2 regions of the Bacillus stercoris genome follow, and region 1 is predicted to be linked to the other one. Evidence: riboswitches for the same ligand, from Rfam matches in the RefSeq annotation. Region 1 holds a riboswitch; the other holds the start of a gene.
The links. A riboswitch is a leader RNA that binds a small molecule or an ion and turns the genes downstream of it on or off. The one in region 1 is predicted to bind thiamine pyrophosphate.

Region 1 (8,289 bases):
AAAACAGAATCGAAATTTTGAACGCAACATTATCGGATGATCAGCTTCGCCTTGCCTGTCAGACAGAAGGAGACGAAGCAGCACGCAAGCCGTCAGGTCAAATGCTTGTTGATTCTGACCACTTTGCTTTTGTATACATAATTGAATTAGCTGATTCTTTTGAATATGTCATTATAAAGGAACATGTATGGCCGGAATTGAAGCAGGCCCATGCACAAAAAATACCGGTCTTATTAGAGGCAGGAGACCAAACGATTGAACTGGCAGGCCTGCATGAGGAGCTGGAATATCTTTTAGAAAATATAAAAGATAACGCAAACTATGGAGAAGAGATGGAAGAAAAAGTGAAACGCGTGTTTTTATAGAAACTGGTTCGGAATTGGGGGATGTATGATGGATGACAAACAATGGGAGCGTTTTTTAGTGCCGTACCGCCAGGCTGTCGAAGAGTTGAAAGTGAAGCTCAAGGGGATCCGCACACTATATGAATACGAGGACGACCATTCACCGATCGAATTTGTGACCGGACGCGTCAAGCCTGTGGCAAGCATACTTGAAAAAGCGAGACGGAAAAGCATACCGCTGCATGAAATTGAAACCATGCAGGATATCGCTGGCCTTAGAATCATGTGCCAATTTGTCGATGACATCCAAATCGTAAAAGAGATGCTTTTTGCCAGAAAAGATTTCACCGTTGTGGATCAGAGGGATTATATTGCGGAACATAAAGAGAGCGGATACCGGTCTTATCATCTTGTTGTACTATATCCTTTGCAGACGGTGTCCGGGGAAAAGCATGTTCTCGTGGAAATACAGATCCGAACACTGGCGATGAATTTTTGGGCGACCATTGAGCATTCATTGAATTATAAATACAGCGGAAACATTCCTGAAAAAGTGAAACTAAGGCTTCAGCGCGCTTCTGAAGCGGCTTCCCGGCTTGACGAAGAGATGTCGGAGATCAGGGGTGAAGTACAGGAAGCTCAAGCTGCCTTTTCAAGAAAGAAAAAAGGAAGCGAGCAACAATAGGTAAAGGGGAAGAAGAGCATGAAATTTGCCGTATCATCAAAAGGAGATCAAGTTTCTGATACGCTGAAAAGCAAAATACAGGCGTATTTATTGGATTTTGATATGGAACTGGATGAAAATGAACCGGAAATCGTTATTTCGGTCGGAGGCGACGGAACGCTTTTGTATGCTTTTCACAGATACAGCGACCGCTTGGACAAAACAGCATTTGTCGGTGTTCACACAGGTCATCTGGGGTTTTATGCCGACTGGGTTCCTCATGAAATTGAAAAACTTGTTCTCGCAATTGCGAAAACGCCGTATCATACTGTCGAATATCCGCTTCTCGAAGTCATTGTGACCTATCACGAAAACGAGCGGGAAGAAAGATACTTAGCCTTGAATGAATGTACGATTAAAAGCATAGAAGGAAGCCTTGTTGCTGATGTGGAAATCAAGGGGCAGCTCTTTGAAACCTTCCGGGGCGACGGCCTCTGCCTGTCAACGCCATCAGGCAGCACAGCCTACAATAAGGCGCTGGGCGGAGCGATAATCCATCCGTCTATCAGGGCGATCCAGCTTGCGGAAATGGCATCTATTAATAACCGCGTGTTCCGTACGGTCGGATCACCTCTGCTTCTCCCATCCCATCATGATTGCATGATTAAGCCGAGAAACGAAGTTGACTTTCAAGTGACGATTGACCATTTAACCCTTCTTCATAAGGATGTGAAGTCGATCCGCTGCCAGGTTGCATCCGAAAAAGTGCGGTTTGCGAGATTCCGTCCGTTTCCATTTTGGAAAAGAGTCCAGGATTCGTTTATTGGAAAAGGTGAATAGAAAGAGGACGTATCGTGGAGCATTTTTATATCAGAAAGTACATTACTTCCGCCGAGGACGGGATGACTGTAAAAGAATATGCCGGTGAACTCGGAATTTCAAAACGTCTGCTGACCGATATTAAGTTTGGCGGGGGAGACCTGCTGATCAACGGCGAGCATGTGACGGTTAAAGCCATTTTGAAAGAGGGAGATCTTCTTATCGTGAAGTTTCCTGAGGAACAGGTGAGCGAGACGCTGCTGGCAGAGCCTGTTCCGCTCGATATTCTTTATGAGGATGAACATGTGCTTGTGATAAACAAGCAGCCGTATGTGTCATCAATCCCTTCGAGAGAGCACCCCTCCGGCAGCATTGCCAATGGAATTATTCATCATTATCAAAAAAACGGAGTGAGGGCGACAGTTCATCTTGTCACCCGGCTAGACCGGGATACATCGGGAGTCATGCTTGTTGCCAAGCATCGATTTGCCCACTCCATTTTATCGTCAGCGCAAAAAAACGGACTCGTGAAACGCCGGTATGCAGCAGTGGTTCATGGGCGGATGGCGCAGATGGAGGGAACAGTCGATGCCGCGATCGGCAGACATCCTGACAGTATAATTGAACGGACGGTAACGCCAGACGGCCAGAAGGCTGTTACGCATTTTTATGTCACATGTGCACATGACGATATGAGCTCGGTGACGTTGCAGCTTGAGACTGGACGAACCCATCAAATTCGTGTTCATATGAGCTATCTCGGGCACCCGTTGTGCGGCGACACACTGTACGGCGGAACGAGACGGGACATTGGCCGGCAGGCTCTGCACAGCGAGCATCTTTCGTTTATCCATCCGCTGACACAGGAGAACATGACGTTTCATGCTTCATTGCCTCAGGATATGAGAAAACTGATAAAAGGAGAGAATCATTGATTCTCTCCTTTTTTATATGGGACGAAATCTTGATTCGTCGTAAGGCAGGGAGCTTGGAACAGAGACGGTTTCTATTTCTGGAAAGCGAAAGCCTGTCAATTTATTTCCGAACACGCAGCCTGTATCAATGTTGATGGTGCGATTAACCTTCCAAGGCTCTTTCACTGGTGTATGGCCGTATACCACCCAAGCCTTCCCGTTATAGGCTGCCGCCCAATCACGCCTGACGGGTCTGCCGTCCGGATATGTTTCACCTGTCACATCACCGTAAAGCACAAAGTCCTTCACTCTGCGGGTATATTTGCCAATATCGTCAGCTCTTATGCCAGCATGGGCGACAACCAATTCTCCATTATGTAAGATGTCGTAAAGCGGCGCTGTTTCGTACAGCTTCATAAACTGTTCGCTGACTGATTTTCTCTCATCCTTGGAAAGTTCCTCAAGCTCTGCCGCTGTTGTTTCGAGACCATGCATCACTTTTACCGGATTGCCTTTTAAGTAGCGGTACAGCTTATTGCAATGGTTTCCCGGGACATAACGTACAGCACCTTTTTCGTAAGCGCTGGCTACAAATCGGATGACCTCTATCGATTTGGGCCCTCTGTCAGTTAAATCTCCGGCAAAAACAAGCACCCTGCCTTCTTCGTGGACAGGTACTCCATTTTTGATTGTATAACCAAGCTTTTGGATTAATGCAGTCATTTCGTCATAGCAGCCATGAATATCGCTGATGATATCGTAAACCATGCGGTATCCTCCTTACCGATTGTTTTATTTATTATGAAGCAAAGTGTTGTGAGTCATCACAAGCTTTTATGTGCAAATTATAGAAGAAGAATCATTTTCTAAACAGGATTAAGAGCTTATCACTTTATTTTTCATCATAACCCTTGTTAAAATCGCGTTATGTTTTTTAAAAATGAGGTTTTGTTCTTTGATTGAGAACTAGCATAACCCTGACTAAAAAAGGAGGTTCTGATTATGGCGCATACATCTGTCGCATCTTTAGTTGTTGTACTTATCGTTGCATTTTTGACACCCATCCTTTTGCATCGGTTTAAACTCAGCATCCCGGTTGTTGTTGCTGAAATCATTATGGGGCTGATTATTGGGAAAAGCGGCCTTAATTTAGTTGTGGAGGGTGACACCTGGCTCCAAACACTCTCTATGCTCGGATTTATCTTTTTAATGTTTTTAAGCGGGCTTGAAATTGATTTTTCATCTTTTGAGAAAGGGAAGAAAAAGCAGCTCCTGCCGAACGGTAAGGAAGCGCCTAATACGTTTGCTGCGGCATCTATTATTTTCGTCGGTATTTTTATTTTATCATTGCTGCTGTCCTATGGCTTCGTCTTGGCGGGTTTTATTCAAAATGCATTTTTGATGACCCTGATTATTTCAACGATTTCGTTAGGCGTTGTCGTTCCAACATTAAAAGAAGAACGGATCATGAATTCGAATATCGGGCAGATTATTTTGCTCGTTGCTGTTATTGCTGATTTGGCTACGATGATTCTTCTTGCTGTTTTTTCTTCTTTATACGGAGAGGACAGCGGAAACATGTGGCTCCTGATGATCCTGTTTGCGGCCGGAGTGGTGCTTTACTTTTTTGGCAGGGTCTTCAAACATCGCTCTTTTGTTCAATCCATGTCAAAAGGGACGATCCAGATTGGGACGCGTGCCATTTTTACGTTAATTATTGTACTCGTTGCCCTGTCTGAATCACTTGGGGCGGAAAATATTCTCGGCGCTTTCTTAGCGGGGGTTCTTGTTTCCCTGCTTTCGCCAAACAAAGAACTTGTTCAGCAGCTAGACTCATTCGGTTATGGGTTCTTAATACCGATTTTCTTCGTGATGGTCGGTGTGAAGCTTGATATTTGGACTCTTTTCCAGGATAAAACAATTTTAATCATGATCCCGCTTCTGCTTCTGGCGCTGTTAGTGAGCAAAATCATTCCTGTCATGTACCTAAAGAAGTGGTATGATAACCGAACCATTTTCGCGTCCGGTTTCCTGCTGACATCAACGCTTTCGCTCGTGATTGCCGCTGCAACAATCGGCCAGCAGCTTCACGTGATCAGCGCAAATATGTCAGGAGCGCTCATTTTAGTAGCTGTCATCGCAAGTATTTTTACGCCGATCTGTTTTAAAAAGTTGTACAAACGGGAAGAGCAGCCGGAGGAGAAAAAGACGATTACGTTCATCGGCGCCAATCAAATGACTTTGCCTGTCACACTTGAATTGCCAGAGGAAGAGTATGACGTGCGTGTTGTGCACGTCTACCAAGAGAATGCAGAGGAAAAGCTGTCGGAATCAGTGTTTGCTGTTGAAACAATTTCTGACTATGAACACGAGACGCTTGAATCACTCGGCATTTTTGAAACGGATATCCTCGTTGTGGCGACCGGGAATGAAGATATGAATGCAGACATTGCATTACTTGCAAAAGAAAAAGGCACAGAAAGAGTCATTGCAAGCGTAGGATCACCGGAGCATGAAGCAGTTCTGAAGGAGCAGGGAATCAGCATCTTTTCTATTCTGCTGTCGACAAAAACGCTGCTCCGCGCTCTGATTGAAGCGCCTGGCGTCATGAAGCTGCTCACGAACCAGGAGTCTTCCCTGTATCAAATTAATATGGAGAACAGTAAATACGACGGTGTGATATTACGGGAATTCCCTTTAACCGGCGACGTCATCTTTGTCAGGATTTTCAGAGGTGTAGACAGCATCGTTCCTCATGGGGATACAAGGCTGAAACTTGGAGACCGCTTAATTGTCACCGGATCTCGGGGATATGTAACGGATCTTAAGAAAACATTGGAAGGATAAATCTTGACCAAATAAGGATTCGTGTTAATATAGAGGTGCAGAACAATTCAATATGTATTCGTTTAACCACTAGGGGTGTCCTTCATAAGGGCTGAGATAAAAGTGTGACTTTTAGACCCTCATAACTTGAACAGGTTCAGACCTGCGTAGGGAAGTGGAGCGGTATTTGTGTTATTTTACTATGCCAATTCCAAACCACTTTTCCTTGCGGGAAAGTGGTTTTTTTATTTATCAGAGGGGGAATGATTTGTGAAGTTTTCAGAAGAATGTCGCAGCGCAGCCGCAGAATGGTGGGAGGGGAGCTTTGTCCATCCGTTCGTTCAAGGAATCGGTGACGGAACGCTTCCGATTGACCGTTTTAAATACTATGTGCTTCAGGATTCCTATTACTTAACGCATTTTGCAAAGGTGCAGTCATTTGGCGCTGCTTATGCGAAGGACCTTTATACAACGGGGCGGATGGCAAGCCATGCCCAAGGTACATATGAGGCGGAAATGGCGCTTCATCGCGAGTTTGCCGAGCTGTTGGAAATTAGCGAGGAAGAGCGTAAGGCGTTTAAGCCGTCTCCTACGGCGTACTCTTATACATCCCATATGTACCGTTCGGTTTTGAGCGGGAATTTCGCAGAAATCTTAGCGGCCCTGCTGCCATGCTACTGGCTTTATTACGAGGTTGGTGAGAAATTGCTGCATTGCGATCCAGGGCATCCGATTTATCAAAAGTGGATTGGGACGTACGGCGGTGACTGGTTTAGACAACAGGTCGAGGAGCAAATCAACCGCTTTGATGAGCTGGCGGAAAACAGCACGGAGGAAGTGCGTGCACAGATGAAAGAGAATTTTGTCATCTCCAGCTACTATGAATATCAATTTTGGGGAATGGCCTATCGAAAAGAAGGCTGGTCTGACAGCGCCATAAAAGAGGTGGAGGAATGTGGAGCTTCACGCCATAACGGATGACAGCAAGCCGGTAGAAGAGTTAGCGAGAACCATCATTACGATTCAGAATGAAGTTGATTTTATTCATATTCGTGAACGCTCAAAATCGGCGGCGGATATTTTGAAACTGCTCGAGCTTATTTTTAAAGGCGGTATAGATAAACGAAAACTGGTGATGAACGGGCGCGTGGATATTGCACTTTTTTCTACTATTCATCGCGTACAGCTGCCAAGCACCAGCTTTTCACCGAAGCAGGTCAGAGCCAGGTTTCCACACCTTCATATCGGGAGGTCGGTGCATTCACTGGAGGAAGCGGTTCAAGCAGAAAAGGAAGACGCCGACTACGTGCTGTTCGGCCATGTGTTTGAAACGGATTGCAAAAAGGGCCTTGAAGGCAGAGGGGTGTCTTTGCTGTCAGATATCAAACAGCGGATTTCCATCCCGGTCATAGCCATCGGGGGGATGACACCGGAAAGGGTAAGAGACGTAAAACAAGCAGGGGCGGACGGCATCGCTGTCATGTCAGGAATTTTCTCTGCCGCTGAGCCCTTGGAAGCAGCCAGACGATATTCCCGCAAGCTAAAGGAGATGCGCTATGAAAAGGCATTATGAAGCAGTGGTGATTGGAGGCGGAATTATCGGTTCCGCGATTGCTTATCATTTGGCAAAGGAAAACAAAAGCATCGCATTATTTGAAAGCGGAACAATGGGCGGCAGAACGACAAGTGCCGCTGCCGGAATGCTGGGCGCCCATGCCGAATGCGAGGAACGTGACGCGTTTTTTGATTTCGCTATGCACAGCCAGCGTCTGTACAAAGGTCTGGAAGAAGAGCTTTATGCATTATCCGGTGTGGACATCAGGCAGCATAACGGCGGTATGTTTAAGCTTGCATTTTCTGAAGAAGATGTGCTGAGGCTGAGACAGATGGACGATTTGGACTCTGTCACCTGGTATACAAAAGAAGAGGTTTTAGAAAAAGAGCCGCATGCGTCTGGTGACATCTTGGGTGCATCTTTTATCCAGGATGATGTGCATGTTGAGCCTTATTACGTTTGCAAGGCATATGCGAAAGCAGCGAAAGCGCTTGGGGCGGAGATTTTTGAGCATACGCCTGTCCTGCATGTCGAACGTGACGGTGAAGCTCTGTCCATCAAGACCCCGAGCGGAGATGTATGGGCTAATCATGTTGTCGTTGCCAGCGGGGTGTGGAGCGGGGTGTTTTTTAAACAGCTCGGGCTGAACAACACATTTTTTCCTGTAAAAGGGGAGTGCCTGTCCGTTTGGAATGATGATATCCCGCTGACAAAAACGCTTTATCATGACCATTGCTATATCGTACCGAGAAAAAGCGGCAGACTTGTTGTCGGCGCGACAATGAAGCCTGGGGACTGGAGTGAAACACCTGATCTTGGCGGATTGGAGTCGGTTATGAAAAAAGCGAAAACCATGCTGCCGGCTATACAAAATATGAAGGTGGATCGTTTTTGGGCGGGACTCCGGCCGGGAACAAAGGATGGAAAACCGTACATCGGCAGACATCCTGAGGACAGCCGTATTTTATTTGCGGCGGGCCATTTCAGAAATGGGATCCTGCTTGCTCCTGCAACTGGCGCTTTGATCAGTGATCTCATCATGAATAAAGAGGTCAACCAAGACTGGCTGCACGCATTCCGAATTGATCGCAAGGAGGCGGTTCAGATATGATGCTACAGCTGAACGGTAAAGACGTGAAGTGGGAAAAAGACGCAGGTACAATTCAA
Region 2 (8,289 bases), 1.9 Mb from region 1:
CGCTAAGCGCTCCTCTTAACCTTCCAGCACCGGGCAGGCGTCAGCCCCTATACTTCGCCTTACGGCTTCGCAGAGACCTGTGTTTTTGCTAAACAGTCGCCTGGGCCTATTCACTGCGGCTCTCTCGGGCTTGCACCCTAACAGAGCACCCCTTCTCCCGAAGTTACGGGGTCATTTTGCCGAGTTCCTTAACGAGAGTTCTCTCGATCACCTTAGGATTCTCTCCTCGCCTACCTGTGTCGGTTTGCGGTACGGGCACCTCTCACCTCGCTAGAGGCTTTTCTTGGCAGTGTGGAATCAGGAACTTCGCTACTATATTTCGCTCGCCATCACAGCTCAGCCTTATGGGAAACGGATTTGCCTATTTCCCAGCCTAACTGCTTGGACGCGGATATCCAATACCGCGCTTACCCTATCCTCCTGCGTCCCCCCATTGCTCAAATGGTGAGGAGGTGGTACAGGAATATCAACCTGTTGTCCATCGCCTACGCCTTTCGGCCTCGGCTTAGGTCCCGACTAACCCTGAGCGGACGAGCCTTCCTCAGGAAACCTTAGGCATTCGGTGGAGGGGATTCTCACCCCTCTTTCGCTACTCATACCGGCATTCTCACTTCTAAGCGCTCCACCAGTCCTTCCGGTCTGGCTTCACAGCCCTTAGAACGCTCTCCTACCACTGTTCGAAGAACAGTCCGCAGCTTCGGTGATACGTTTAGCCCCGGTACATTTTCGGCGCAGAGTCACTCGACCAGTGAGCTATTACGCACTCTTTAAATGGTGGCTGCTTCTAAGCCAACATCCTGGTTGTCTAAGCAACTCCACATCCTTTTCCACTTAACGTATACTTTGGGACCTTAGCTGGCGGTCTGGGCTGTTTCCCTTTCGACTACGGATCTTATCACTCGCAGTCTGACTCCCAAGGATAAGTCATTGGCATTCGGAGTTTGACTGAATTCGGTAACCCGGTAGGGGCCCCTAGTCCAATCAGTGCTCTACCTCCAAGACTCTTACCTTGAGGCTAGCCCTAAAGCTATTTCGGAGAGAACCAGCTATCTCCAGGTTCGATTGGCATTTCACCCCTACCCACACCTCATCCCCGCACTTTTCAACGTGCGTGGGTTCGGGCCTCCATTCAGTGTTACCTGAACTTCACCCTGGACATGGGTAGATCACCTGGTTTCGGGTCTACGACCACGTACTCATGCGCCCTATTCAGACTCGCTTTCGCTGCGGCTCCGCATCTTCTGCTTAACCTTGCACGGGATCGTAACTCGCCGGTTCATTCTACAAAAGGCACGCCATCACCCGTTAACGGGCTCTGACTACTTGTAGGCACACGGTTTCAGGATCTCTTTCACTCCCCTTCCGGGGTGCTTTTCACCTTTCCCTCACGGTACTGGTTCACTATCGGTCACTAGGGAGTATTTAGCCTTGGGAGATGGTCCTCCCGGATTCCGACGGAATTTCACGTGTTCCGCCGTACTCAGGATCCACTCAGGAGAGAACGAAGTTTTGACTACAGGGCTGTTACCTCCTATGGCGGGCCTTTCCAGACCTCTTCATCTACCTCGTTCCTTTGTAACTCCGTACAGAGTGTCCTACAACCCCAAGAGGCAAGCCTCTTGGTTTGGGCTAATCCCGTTTCGCTCGCCGCTACTCAGGGAATCGCATTTGCTTTCTCTTCCTCCGGGTACTTAGATGTTTCAGTTCCCCGGGTCTGCCTTCTCATATCCTATGAATTCAGATATGGATACCACTCCATTACGAGTGGTGGGTTTCCCCATTCGGAAATCTCCGGATCAAAGCTTGCTTACAGCTCCCCGAAGCATATCGGTGTTCGTCCCGTCCTTCATCGGCTCCTAGTGCCAAGGCATCCACCGTGCGCCCTTTCTAACTTAACCGTTAAAAAGAATCACTATGTGATATCTTGTATTACTAATTGAATGTGATGTCTACTGTTATCTAGTTTTCAAAGAACACGTTTCGAAGGAATGATCCTTCAAAACTAAACAAGACAGGGAACGTTCTGTTTATAAGACCCAAGGTCTTATATTCCGTAAATATCCTTAGAAAGGAGGTGATCCAGCCGCACCTTCCGATACGGCTACCTTGTTACGACTTCACCCCAATCATCTGTCCCACCTTCGGCGGCTGGCTCCTAAAAGGTTACCTCACCGACTTCGGGTGTTACAAACTCTCGTGGTGTGACGGGCGGTGTGTACAAGGCCCGGGAACGTATTCACCGCGGCATGCTGATCCGCGATTACTAGCGATTCCAGCTTCACGCAGTCGAGTTGCAGACTGCGATCCGAACTGAGAACAGATTTGTGGGATTGGCTTAACCTCGCGGTTTCGCTGCCCTTTGTTCTGTCCATTGTAGCACGTGTGTAGCCCAGGTCATAAGGGGCATGATGATTTGACGTCATCCCCACCTTCCTCCGGTTTGTCATAAGCAGTCACCTTAGAGTGCCCAACTGAATGCTGGCAACTAAGATCAAGGGTTGCGCTCGTTGCGGGACTTAACCCAACATCTCACGACACGAGCTGACGACAACCATGCACCACCTGTCACTCTGCCCCCGAAGGGGACGTCCTATCTCTAGGATTGTCAGAGGATGTCAAGACCTGGTAAGGTTCTTCGCGTTGCTTCGAATTAAACCACATGCTCCACCGCTTGTGCGGGCCCCCGTCAATTCCTTTGAGTTTCAGTCTTGCGACCGTACTCCCCAGGCGGAGTGCTTAATGCGTTAGCTGCAGCACTAAGGGGCGGAAACCCCCTAACACTTAGCACTCATCGTTTACGGCGTGGACTACCAGGGTATCTAATCCTGTTCGCTCCCCACGCTTTCGCTCCTCAGCGTCAGTTACAGACCAGAGAGTCGCCTTCGCCACTGGTGTTCCTCCACATCTCTACGCATTTCACCGCTACACGTGGAATTCCACTCTCCTCTTCTGCACTCAAGTTCCCCAGTTTCCAATGACCCTCCCCGGTTGAGCCGGGGGCTTTCACATCAGACTTAAGAAACCGCCTGCGAGCCCTTTACGCCCAATAATTCCGGACAACGCTTGCCACCTACGTATTACCGCGGCTGCTGGCACGTAGTTAGCCGTGGCTTTCTGGTTAGGTACCGTCAAGGTACCGCCCTATTCGAACGGTACTTGTTCTTCCCTAACAACAGAGCTTTACGATCCGAAAACCTTCATCACTCACGCGGCGTTGCTCCGTCAGACTTTCGTCCATTGCGGAAGATTCCCTACTGCTGCCTCCCGTAGGAGTCTGGGCCGTGTCTCAGTCCCAGTGTGGCCGATCACCCTCTCAGGTCGGCTACGCATCGTTGCCTTGGTGAGCCATTACCTCACCAACTAGCTAATGCGCCGCGGGTCCATCTGTAAGTGGTAGCCGAAGCCACCTTTTATGTTTGAACCATGCGGTTCAAACAAGCATCCGGTATTAGCCCCGGTTTCCCGGAGTTATCCCAGTCTTACAGGCAGGTTACCCACGTGTTACTCACCCGTCCGCCGCTAACATCAGGGAGCAAGCTCCCATCTGTCCGCTCGACTTGCATGTATTAGGCACGCCGCCAGCGTTCGTCCTGAGCCAGGATCAAACTCTCCGATAAGTGGATCACAGGTTAAGTTCACCGCATCCTGCGGCGACACCTGTGTGACCTGCATCGTGCAGGCCCTAGTTTGACTGACTACGCACATCGCTGTGCGATTTATAAAAATGAATTAACAGGTACGTTTTGTCTTGTTTAGTTTTCAAAGATCATTTCGTCACTTCTTAATGAAGCAGCTTTACTAATATAACATTCAGCTTCTTTTTTGTCAACAACTTTTTTGCGTTATTGTTGAAGCTTTTTGTTTGTGTCCGCTGTGCATCAGCGACGTTTAATAATATAACACCTGTGTTTATTTATTGCAATAGTTTTTTTAAAAAATCTATAAAACAAATAAACTATAATCCTCGCCATGATTTCTAAAGCGTGTGTATCATATAATTTTCTTAAAAGAACATATATATCAGTCATGCGATCTTGTTGTTTTTTTCGTTTTCTTGTATAGTAGAAACGAACTAAATACTGATGACCACAAGGGGAGCATTAAAGCTGAGAGTGAGCGGTTTCGTTCTGACCCTTTGAACCTGTTAGTTAACGCTGGCGTAGGGATGTGGCAAAGTCAAATGAATTGCAGATCGTAAAGCAGTGCGTGGAACTTTTCTCATCCTTCCGCGTGCTGCTTTTTTGTTGTCCTTTTGGTTGTCTGTCAATGGAAGGAGATAGATATGAATCAATCTAAGCAACTGGTTCGCCTTATTGAAATTGCCATTATGACAGCGGCAGCCGTTATTTTAGACATTGTCTCGGGAATGTTTCTTAGCATGCCTCAAGGAGGCTCGGTCTCCATCATGATGATTCCGATCTTTTTGATTTCGTTTCGCTGGGGTGTCAAAGCGGGCCTTACTACCGGTTTGTTGACAGGCCTCGTACAAATAGCGATCGGAAACCTATTTGCACAACATCCTGTACAGCTATTGTTGGATTACATTGTTGCGTTCGCAGCAATCGGCATAAGCGGCTGTTTCGCTTTTTCTGTCCGTAAAGCCGCTGTAGCAAAAACAAAAGGGAAATTGATTGTTACAGTGGTCAGCGCAGTTTTTATCGGCAGTTTCCTGCGCTATGCCGCGCATGTCATTTCAGGAGCTGTGTTTTTCGGCAGCTTCGCTCCAAAAGGAACGCCGGTATGGATTTATTCTTTAACTTATAATGCGACTTATATGGTTCCTTCATTCATTATTTGCGCCATTGTCCTATGTTTATTATTTATGACAGCACCACGTTTACTCAAAGCTGACAAAGCTTAAAAGTGACAATCCCCCAGCGAATTCCGCTGGGGGATTTTTGTTATCTGTTAAGGAGTGTTTTTAAAGCAGAAAGATCCGGCCAGCCAAGGCCCGCTTCTTTCAGCCTTACTCCGGCAATTTCAAAGCTGTCCTCCGATACTCTTTCAGGAGAATAGGACTGATAAAATATAATCGAGGGGTTCTGCTCAATGACCCAAACAAACATGCTCGAAAAGCCATGTTGAAGCAAAAACTCTGCTCCTTTTGTTAAGAGCGCCCTCCCTGCACCTTGCCGCTGGTGCTCTTCCAGAAGGTAAATAGCATATAGCTCGCCGTCATAGCCTTCTTGTTCAGAGCGAATAGGTCCAAATGAAGCAAAGCCGAATACTGAACCCTTTTCATCCTGGGCAACAAATACTCCCTTTAACGAGCGGCTTTTCCATTTGTCTTCAAATTCCTTATAGTTCAGGCTGTTTAAATAATCAGCCGGGATAATTTCGTGGTATGTTGTCCTCCAACTGTCTACATGCACCTTTGCAATGTCCTTTATATCATCTAACCTCGCTTCACGTACAGTTACCATCCGGTTATGTCCTTTCCTTACTCTGATTTTTGGACCGTTTTGGCTTCTTTGATTTCATTTGTTAATTCATTAATGCTTTGTTTTACGTTTCCTTTTCCTGAAAAGTTCTCAATCATTTCTTTTACGTCAATTCCTGAGGATGCTTTTAAACTTTCTTGCAGACTTGACATTAGGTTCGTCGCATAGCTGGTTACTTTGTTTGCGCCGCTTGATTCACCGCTTCCTCCTGTATCTACAACGGTGATTTTATCAATATTTGAAAGAGGAGCCGCTGCTTGTTTCGCGTATTCCGGAAGCATTTTGACGATCATATCGAAAATCGCCGCCTGCCCGTACTGTTCAAAGGCAGCCGCAATTTTCTCTTTTGCTTCCGCTTCCGCAAGACCTTTCAGGCGGATAACCTCAGCCTCTGTTTCTCCTTTTGCCTTTTCAGCTTCTGCTTTGGCTAGCCCGTCAATTCTTACTTTTTCCGCCTCAGCCTTTGCCATTGCTTCTATACTGTACTTCTTGGCATCGGCTTCCGCTAGCTGTTTGGCTTTCTCAGCTGCTGCGGACTGCTCAACAGAATAACGGTCTGCATCGGCTTTTTTCTTCACCTCTGAGTCGTATTGACGTTCACGGCGAAGAATTTCTTTTTCTTCTAGTTCTATTTGCTTTTGGCGTTCGATAATTTTAACCTGCATTTCCTGTTCTGTGACTTGCTGGCGCGCTCTGGCTGTCTCTAAATCATATGCTTGGTCAGCATTCGCTTTTGCCGTATCTTGGTCTCTGCGGAATTCAGCCATTTTGAGCTGATTGATTTTTTCAGCTTCAGCGATTTCCGTCGCCCGTTCAAGTTCAGATTTCTTTGCATCTTTATCGGCTTCTGCCCGCTTAATCCGGGTTTCTTTATCAGCCTCTGCTGTTGCGATATCAGCATCGCGTTTTACTTGGGCAATTCTCGGTTTCCCTAATGATTCAAGATAACCGTTTTTATCACGTACATCTTTAATGGTAAACGAGACGATTACAAGCCCCATTTTCGCGAGATCCTGTGAAGCGACACGCTGCACCTCTTGAGAGAATTTTTCTCTGTTTTTATAGATTTCTTCTACTGTCATTGAGCCGAGAATGGAACGAAGGTGGCCTTCTAAAACCTCTCGCGCTTCCTGCTCACGATCGTCTTTTGATTTCCCTAAAAATTGTTCAGCTGCTGTAGCTATTTCGCCTATAGAACCGCCGATTTTAATAATCGCAGTTCCATCGGCCATTACAGGCACTCCTTGCTCTGTATAGACTTCAGGTGTCGAAACATCAAGTTTGCTTGATAGTAAGCTTAGCGGCTCTGCCTGCTGGAAGACGGGAAAGACAAAGGTTCCTCCGCCGCGGACGATTTTGAGACGGTTGCCGCCTTCGTCGACATGAACATTTTTATTGCCCAGATAACTCCCCGTTACGATTAACGCTTCATCAGGCCCTGCTGTACGATACTTTGTAATAAACACAGCTATTAGTGCAATTAATAAAAAGAATACAACTCCGATGATCATTATAATCGGCATTGTCATATCAAATTCCTCCTTGTGTTTTAAATGGATTCATGCGGAGTAACAGAAAGAACTCCACTGCTAATATCTACGACCAACACTGTTGTCCCGTAACTGATCTGCTGATTATCAAAACTGACCGCTGACTTTGAAATGGTGCCGCCTATTCCTTCAATGACCACTTCGCCAAACCCGTCAACTGGAACAGCTGTAATGACTTTACCGACTCTCCCTTTTAGATCATCTTCTCTATATGCCAATGATTCTTCCGCGGATGATAATGGAACCAGCACAAAGATATGAAGCAATATCACCAGCATGATTGAAAGGATGCAAGATAAAAGCGCAATCAGCAAGCTTGACAGCGGCAATACGAGCTCGCCTATATATCCTCCTGCTGAAAAACATGTGAAAAATGAGAGCACTAATGTCGGATTTAGAAACGGAATACCTTCCGACAGTCCTGCAAATACATCTCCGAAAAACAGAAATAACAGCGTAAGACTGCCGGCAATCATAAGCGTATAAAGATAAATCGTTTGTATAGGTACACCAAATAACTCCAATTCCCTCATCCTTTCTTCATCAATGCATTGATGAACGGCTGCCGTTACCATTTATACGAGACAACGCAGGAAAGGTTTCAAAATTTTAAGACAAATAACCCATTTTGAAGTGCTTTATAAATGATAATTGCTTATATATATGGTAATGTCATTTTAGGAGGAGATATGATGAGTATCTTTAATGAAGCCAGATTAGAAACGTGGAACGAATTGAAAGGACTTTCTGACGAAAAGCTGAACCAAAAGCCTTCTACTGATGAATGGAGTATACGGGAAGTTCTTGACCATTTGAAAAAAATCGATATAACAGCACAAAAAATGCTGAAGGAACGTGTAAAGGACGCTCCGATCAAAGAAATTGAAGAAAAACCGCTTGAGGTGGCACAGAACAGAAATAATAAACGGAAAGCTCCGAGTCATCTTGAGCCTGCGCATGATTTTATTTCAGGCAGCCAAATGAAACGCGAGCTTGATGTGGTAAGAGAGCAGCTGACAGCCACGATCGCCTCTCTGAAAGAAGAAGATTTTGAAAGAGTGCTTCCGCATCCTGTGTTTCAAGAGCTGACTGTCAGACAGTGGATCGATTTTATCGGCCATCATGAAAAACGGCACCTCAGCCAAATGAAAGAAATTAAAGAAAAGATAGAAAGGGCCTGATTTGATCAGACCCTTTCTGCTTTTCGTTTAACTTTTCGCTGATAGGAATGAACTTCTATTTCATCACCTGCGTAAACAGCTCCGGGTCTTTCAACAATGCACACAATCCCTCTTATG

Region 2: it holds a riboswitch for thiamine pyrophosphate, as region 1 does, so the genes downstream of both, thiT (energy-coupled thiamine transporter ThiT) here and tenA (thiaminase II) in region 1, are expected to answer to the same signal.

What each region holds. Positions count from the first base shown of each region.
Region 1 is NZ_CP121861.1:3,101,812-3,110,100, reverse strand. Features, by position in the region: gene QA442_RS16240 (UPF0738 family protein) at 1-365, shown strand, start outside; gene yjbM (GTP diphosphokinase) at 394-1,029, shown strand; gene QA442_RS16230 (NAD kinase) at 1,048-1,848, shown strand; gene QA442_RS16225 (RluA family pseudouridine synthase) at 1,863-2,762, shown strand; gene prpE (bis(5'-nucleosyl)-tetraphosphatase PrpE) at 2,775-3,509, opposite strand; gene QA442_RS16215 (monovalent cation:proton antiporter family protein) at 3,744-5,588, shown strand; TPP riboswitch at 5,650-5,758, shown strand; gene tenA (thiaminase II) at 5,838-6,548, shown strand; gene tenI (thiazole tautomerase TenI) at 6,523-7,140, shown strand; gene thiO (glycine oxidase ThiO) at 7,124-8,233, shown strand; gene thiS (sulfur carrier protein ThiS) at 8,233-8,289, shown strand, end outside.
Region 2 is NZ_CP121861.1:1,213,417-1,221,705, reverse strand. Features, by position in the region: rRNA gene QA442_RS06290 (23S ribosomal RNA) at 1-1,898, opposite strand, end outside; rRNA gene QA442_RS06285 (16S ribosomal RNA) at 2,068-3,617, opposite strand; TPP riboswitch at 4,082-4,183, shown strand; gene thiT (energy-coupled thiamine transporter ThiT) at 4,283-4,861, shown strand; gene QA442_RS06275 (GNAT family N-acetyltransferase) at 4,902-5,423, opposite strand; gene floT (flotillin lipid rafts scaffold protein FloT) at 5,441-6,970, opposite strand; gene QA442_RS06265 (NfeD family protein) at 6,991-7,515, opposite strand; gene QA442_RS06260 (DinB family protein) at 7,684-8,172, shown strand; gene QA442_RS06255 (MOSC domain-containing protein) at 8,178-8,289, opposite strand, start outside.